Regions from separate parts of the Promicromonospora vindobonensis genome, predicted to be linked through region 2. Evidence: riboswitches for the same ligand, from Rfam matches in the RefSeq annotation. Region 2 holds a riboswitch; the other holds the start of a gene.
The links. A riboswitch is a leader RNA that binds a small molecule or an ion and turns the genes downstream of it on or off. The one in region 2 is predicted to bind FMN.
Positions count from the first base shown of each region.

Region 1 (3,393 bases), on a different contig from region 2:
CGATGTCGAGCGGTTGCGAGAGGTCGTAGTCGGGCGCCGTCACCCCGGGAGTCTGAGTCATGCCTCCCATGGTGCGCCGGTACCGGATCTCAGGTCAAGCGATACTACGTCTCACGCGGGCCCGGTCCCGGCGTGGCGGCAGACACGCCCGTCGGTCCACGGCTGCGGCCTGGTGCGCACCCGTTCGCCCGACGCAGCGGCGCGGCGCACCTCGAGCTGGAGGTACTGGTCCTGCGCGGCCTCCGCCACCGAGTACGGCGACGGCGCCCCGCGCAGCACGTGGTCGGCCATGTCGGCGACGATGCGGGCGATCGAGAGCTCGTCGTCGGGCAGCCGGGCCGGGCGGAACGCGTTGCGGTACAGCCACTCGCCGTCGAGCGTGTAGCCCCGCAGGAACATCCCCTCGTGGCTGCCGGCCCCGCCGGCCGACACCCGCTCCAGCGTGGAGCGCCGGGGCTGTCCGTCCGCACCCACGTGGCGCACGACGTCGTCCCGCAGCTCGCCGTGCTCGCCGCGGACCAGGAACGCGGGGGAGCGCACCCAGGAGCGGTACTGCGCGTCGTCGAACTCGTAGGTGCCCAACCGGTCGCCGAAGTCCAGCCACGCGGTGGCGTGGACGGTGTCGACGAGGGCCAGGTCCTCGGGGTCGCCTGCGCGGCTCGGGCTGGGCAGCACCCTGCGCGCGTCGCGCCGGGCGGTGATCTCGGCGTCCTCGAACGTCACGCCCAGTGCCCGGCGCAGCACGCTGAGGCCGTGATAGTCGTGCGCCACCGCGACGTGCGCGTCCGTGACCCGGCCGAGCAGCCCTGACCCGGCGACCGCGAGCTGTGCGCCGACCAGCGGTTCCAGGTGGTACTGCTCGGCGACGTGCACGCAGGCGCCGTCGTCCACGAGCCGCTGCAGGGCCGCCAGCTCCTCGACCGTGCCGGCAGCGGGCGTCTCCGTCAGCACGGGGACGCCCGCTGCGGCGAGGTCACGGATCACCGGCTGAGCGGCACCGGCGGGCAGGGGCAGCAGGACGACGTCGGGCCGGCCGCCGGCGAGCAGCTCGGGCACCGAGGAGTAGGCGGGCGCCGGACGGCCAGGCAGGCCGGCGGCAGGCAGGCCGCGCGCCGCCAGTTCCACGCGGTCCTCCGCGTTGCGGGTGGCGACGCCGGCCACCTCGAAGTGGTCAGGCAGCGCCTGCAGCACGCGCAGCATGGTGCGGGCGCGGAAGCCCGAGCCGACGATCCCGATCCTGGCGGTGCGGTCCTGTGACGTCACGAGGGCCGACGGTACGCGATCAGGCCGCTGCGGCTACCGGGCCAGGCTGGTCGTGACCAGCGCTCTCGCGGCGGCTGATGCGCCACCACGCGAAGAACCCGAACAGCGTGAACAGGCCGTAGACCAGGTACATCATGGCGGTCGCCCAGTATCCCGCCGAGAACAGCAGGGGAACGCCGACCAGGTCGACGGCCACCCAGACCAGCCAGAACTCGACCCAGCCCTTTGCCATGCCGTACGTGGCGAGCACGGAGCCCATGAAGATCCACGCGTCGGCCCAGACCGGCTCGTACGAGCCGAGGGTCCGGAAGAGCGGAGTGAGGAGCAGCGTGCCCGCCAGCATCCCGGTGACGATGCCGACCCGGGCACGCCACGACGCCCAGCGGGGGTGCACCGCGACCGTGCCGACGCCGCCCAGCCGCTGCGTCTGGCGCCAGCGGTACCAGCCGTAGATCGAGACCGCGATGAACATGATCTGGCGGCCGGCCTGGCCCAGCATGTCGGCTCGCGAGGTCTCGCCGAACCATGAGCCCATGAAGACCGTGAAGAGCAGGATGTTCCCGACGATGCCCACGGGCCACGCCCACACCTTGCGGCGCAGACCGCCCAGCGCGGACGCCAGCCCGAACAGGTTGCCGATGACCTCACGCCAGTAGATCTGCTGGTCGCCGACCAGGAACGTCGCATCGTAGGCGGCGCGGAACCAGTCCATGTCTCTATCCCTCTCCGAAAGTCCGCACACGGGGACTCCGGGGTGAGGGTCGGCGCGCCACAAGGCGCCGACGACGGCGTGGTGCCGGCATCCCGAGGGCTGCCGGCGCGCGCCGCACGTGCTTCCTCCCATCCGGACTTTAACCGTCGGTCCTGGAATCTCACCAGGTCAACCGGGCTCCTCTACGAGGAGACCCGGGTCGCGGACTATCACCGCCGGCTCGGAATTTCACCGACCCCGGAGCACGTGTGCATCTGCTGCACGTTGACTATCGGAACACAGGATGCCATGGGCTCATTCCCACCCGGACACCGGCCAGGACACCCGCCACGCGGCATGCCGTATCCACAGGCCAGCACGTGACCTGTGGATCGCACGCATGGCTTCAGACGAGCGCGTCCCGGACGGCCCGGGCCACCTCGTCGGGCCCCGCACCGCCCTCGACGACGGTGACGACCACGCGGCGGCCGGCCCGGTTGCCGTCGTCGGCCAGGGGGTGGGCGGCGGTACCGAGCACGGCAGCCCGCCGCAGGTCGGCGAACGCCTCCTCGAGCTCGGGCCGCAGCTCGAGCGAGGGGGTGCGCAGCCAGCGCCGCAGGATCGCGTTGTGCACCGCGACGACGGAGGCGGCGAATGCTATCGACGCCGTGGACGCCGAGCGCTCCGGCGGCAGCGTGTCGCGCAGGTAGTGCGTGAACGCCCGCTCGTAGCGGTGCGTGGTGATCAGCTCCCGGTCGCGCAGGGCGGGGACCTGCTGCAGCAGGGCGTACCGGGCGAGCGACGTGTCGCGCTGGCCCACATGGTGGTCGAACACCATGCGTGCGGCGCGGCACACCTCGAGGTACGGGTCGACGTCGGGGTCCCAGGCGCGGCCGAGGTCGTGCCCGGACTCCTCGCTGGCGCGGGCGTCGGGCCGGGTGGCGGCGAGCATCACCACCACCTCCTCGAGCAGCAGCTCGTGGTCGGCGAACACCACGTCTTCCTTCGAGCGGAACCGGCGGAAGAACGTGGCCCGGCTGACCTTGGCGGCGTCGGCGATCTCCTCGACAGTGGTTCCCTCGTACCCCTGCCGGGTGAACAGGTCCACCGCAGCGTCTACTGCCTGCGCGTGCGTGTGGGTACGGACGGCGGTCATGCCAGGCAGGCTACCCCGTGCGCGCCGGACTGCGTGAAGAGTCCTTGAGCGATACATGGTGTTCATGGCGCTAATTTTCTCGTCCGGCGATCTTCCCGGATCGCAGTCTGCGCAGATAGCGCACCTCGCGCACGGCCATCAGCAGGGCGAGACCACCGGGTACCGCCGACCACGGATGGCCGAGCACGACGCCCACCAGGCACACCAGAAAGATCACCCCGCCGCCGACGACGGTGGCGAGACTTGCCCAACGGATCCCGGTCACGCAGTGAGCGTAGTCTGC
Region 1 covers NZ_JBHUOG010000001.1:2,023,509-2,026,901, reverse strand. Annotated here, with positions in the region: gene ACFS27_RS09205 (acyl-CoA dehydrogenase family protein) at 1-61, opposite strand, end outside; gene ACFS27_RS09200 (Gfo/Idh/MocA family protein) at 112-1,263, opposite strand; gene pnuC (nicotinamide riboside transporter PnuC) at 1,283-1,975, opposite strand; FMN riboswitch at 2,090-2,225, opposite strand; gene ACFS27_RS09190 (TetR/AcrR family transcriptional regulator) at 2,361-3,110, opposite strand; gene ACFS27_RS09185 (hypothetical protein) at 3,181-3,375, opposite strand.
Region 1: it holds a riboswitch for FMN, as region 2 does, so the genes downstream of both, pnuC (nicotinamide riboside transporter PnuC) here and ribD (bifunctional diaminohydroxyphosphoribosylaminopyrimidine deaminase/5-amino-6-(5-phosphoribosylamino)uracil reductase RibD) in region 2, are expected to answer to the same signal.

Region 2 (3,393 bases):
GCGTCGAGCGTGGTCGGGATGAGCGACACGCCGAACCCCTCGTCCGACACCCACGTCACGGTGAGCGAGACGCCCGCAAGGGCCACGGAGCCCTTCTCGGCGATATACCGGGTCAGTGCGGCGGGCGCACCGAACGCGAGGTCGTCCCACCGCGGGCCGGGCGTGCGCCGCACGAGCGTCGCGACGCCGTCGACGTGCCCCTGGACCACGTGCCCGCCCAGCCTGCCGTTGGCGGGCATCGCACGCTCCAGGTTGACCGCCGCGCCCGGGACGAGGCCGCCGAGCGAGCTGCGGCGCAGGCTCTCCGGCATCACCTCGGCCACGAACGCGCCGTCGGTCACCGACGTGACGGTGAGACACACCCCGTCGACGGCGATCGAGTCGCCAGGGCGGGCGTCCGACGCGGCGAGCGGGCCCGCCACCGTCAGGACGGCGTCGGAGCCGTCGTCGCCGTCGGGCCGGGTGAGTGCGACGACGGAGCCGAGCTCCTCGATGATTCCGGTGAACATCAGATCTCCTCCGTGGTGGGCCGGCTGGGCCGACCGTTCTGGCGTGGGTAAGCAGGCTGTGGGTTCGTGAGCGAGTTCGTGACGGGCTGTGTACGGCGCGCGACCATGAGCACGTCGTCCCCGAGCCGGGTCACGTCGTGCGTGGCGAAGCGCGCCGCCGCGCCGATGGTGGTGATGCCGAGGTCCCCTACGACGGTCGGCCCCGAGCCGAGCAGCACCGGCGCGACGTACGCGTGCACCTCGTCGACGGCGTCGGTCGCGAGCAGCGCGGTCGCGAGGGTCGGGCCGCCCTCGACGAGGAGGTGGCGCACCTCGCGCTCCGCGAGCCGCCCGAGCACGACGGCGAGATCGTGCTCGGGCAGGTGCAGCAGGGCGCCGCCAGGCCCGCGCAGGCGGGCGTCGTCGGGCACCGCGGTGCGGCCGAGCACCACCCGGAGCGGCTGGTGCTCGAAGAGCCCGCCGTCGATCGTCCGGGCGGTCAGCGACGGGTCGTCGGTCAGCGCGGTCCCCGTGCCGACCGCTATCGCGTCGACCTGAGCACGGATCGTGTGGGCGTGGGCACGTGCCTGCGGGCCCGTGATCCAGCGGCTCGTCCCGTCCGCTGCGGCCACCCTGCCGTCGAGGCTGGTCGCGAGCTTCAGGGTCACGTAGGGCCGGCCGGTACGAACCGCGTGCAGCCAGTGCCGCAGCAGCTCCTCGCCCTCGTCGGCGAGGGTGCCCGTGGTCACCTCGATACCCGCGGCTCGCAGCGTGGCCGCACCGCCCGCCGCGACCGGGTTCGGGTCGCTGACCGCCACGTGCACGGTCGCGACGCCCGCGTCGATCAGGGCATCGGCGCACGGGCCGGTGCGGCCGTGGTGGGCGCACGGCTCGAGTGTCACCACCGCCGTCGTGCCCCGCGGGTCGATGCCGTGCGAGCGGGCAGCGGCCAGCGCCGCCGCCTCCGCGTGCGGGGTGCCCGCGCCACGGTGAAAACCCTCGGCGACCGGGCGGCCGCCCGGGTCGAGGAGCACGCAGCCGACGCGCGGGTTCGGGCCGTGGGACGGGCCCTGCGCGGCCAGCGCGAGGGCGCGGCGCATGGCGCTCTCGACCGCGGTCGAGACGGCGGGTCCGGCCGTGTGCTGCACGGCCCTGCCCTGCGGTGCGTTGATCATGCTGTCCTCCCCGAGCTTCGGCGCTCCGGGGTGGACGACGGGTACGCGGACGGGGCCTCTCGGCCTCGGCCCGCGCGCACGACGTCACGGCGACGCACGCCCCAGGGGACGGCGACGCCGCACGTGCTTCCTCCCATCCGGACTTTCACCGTCGGTCCTGGAGTTCCACCAGATCAACCGGTCCCCCTTGCGGAGGACGCGGGTCGCGGACTGTTACCGCCGGCTCGGAATTACACCGACCCCGGAGCACGTGTGTGCGTACTGCTGCTTGCCAGCATGCCATATCTCGCGGGGCCAGCGGCATGGCGTGCGTCACAGACCTGTCACACGCTGCGGCGCACCCGGCGCCGCCGGATCACCAGCTCGGCGACGACCGCATTGATGACCCATGCGGCGGTCATGAGGATCGTGACGGGCACCGGGCCCGGGGTACCGACGACGAGCGTGTACGGCCCCAGCAGGACCGCCTGGGTACCGGCCCCCATGGCCAGCGCATAGGCACGTGTCATCCACGCCGAGTGGGTCATGAAGTCACGCCGCAGCACCGCCCGCACAGCCAGGACGATCGCCACGACCATCACCGTGCCGACCACGTAGCGCACCCCGTTGACGACCACCGTGTCCTTGGCCGGCAGGTCGTAGAACGCAGTCATCCAGAGCCCGGTCAGCGCGACGCCGAGGCCCGCAGGGACCAGGACCCGCCCGGCCAGGCGGTGCCAGCTGCGCCGCCGCAGGCTGGGCGCGAACTGGAGGGCGCCGAGCATCCCGTACACCGTCACGCAGACGATGTGGATCAGGACCGGCAGGGGCTGGGTCACGAACCGGGCGTTCGCCGCCGTGACAGCGGGGTCGGAAGCGAGCTCGCTCACGCGGACGGCACCGCCGATCGAGGGGACGATCGTCAGCAGGAGCAGTCCCGCGAGCACGAGCCACTCGTTGCTCCCGGCCCGGGTCTTCTTCGCCTCGGACGTTGTTGCCTTGGTCGTTGTCATGTACCGAGCGTCGCGGCCGGGCAGGGCCGCGTCATCGGTCGTCCGGCCGGTCCGGCCCGGCCGAAAGTACGAGCTGCCCGGTGGGACGTCAGGGCCGTCCGGTCCGCACCCGCCCGGTGTCGTACGCCCAGAGGGCCACCTCGACGCGGTTGCGCGCGCCGACCTTCGTCATGACGTTCGCGACGTGCGACTTGACGGTGCTCAGGGTGACGAACAGCTCGTGCGCGATCTCGGTGTTGGTCCGGCCGCGTGCCACCGCGCGCAGCACCTCCTCCTCGCGTGCGGTCAGCGGGTCGAGGAGTTGCGCGGGCGGCGCGGCGAGCCCGGCGTCGGCGAAGGCTCTCAGCAGGCGAGTCGTGATGCTCGGCGCGATGAGCGCGTCGCCGACGGCGGCGGCTCGCACGGCCTGGGCCAGGAGGGCCGGGCCCGCGTCCTTGAGCAGGAAGCCTCGCGCGCCCGCACGGAGGGCCGCGTAGACGTACTCGTCCAGGTCGAACGTCGTGATGACGACGACGGCGAGCGGGTCGGCGACTCCGGGGCCTGCCAGCATCCTGGTCGCCTCGATCCCGTCGAGCACGGGCATCCGGATGTCGAACAGGCAGACGTCGGGCCGGAGCTGTCTGGCGAGCTCGACGGCGGCTGCGCCGTCGGCCGCCTCACCGATGACCTCGATGCCGTCCTGGACGGCGAGGATCATGCTGAGGCCCGTGCGGACGATCTCCTGGTCGTCGGCGACCA
Region 2 covers NZ_JBHUOG010000002.1:984,925-988,317, forward strand. Annotated here, with positions in the region: gene ACFS27_RS17605 (riboflavin synthase) at 1-509, opposite strand, end outside; gene ribD (bifunctional diaminohydroxyphosphoribosylaminopyrimidine deaminase/5-amino-6-(5-phosphoribosylamino)uracil reductase RibD) at 509-1,663, opposite strand; FMN riboswitch at 1,783-1,917, opposite strand; gene ACFS27_RS17615 (DUF2306 domain-containing protein) at 1,987-2,655, opposite strand; gene ACFS27_RS17620 (response regulator) at 2,744-3,393, opposite strand, start outside.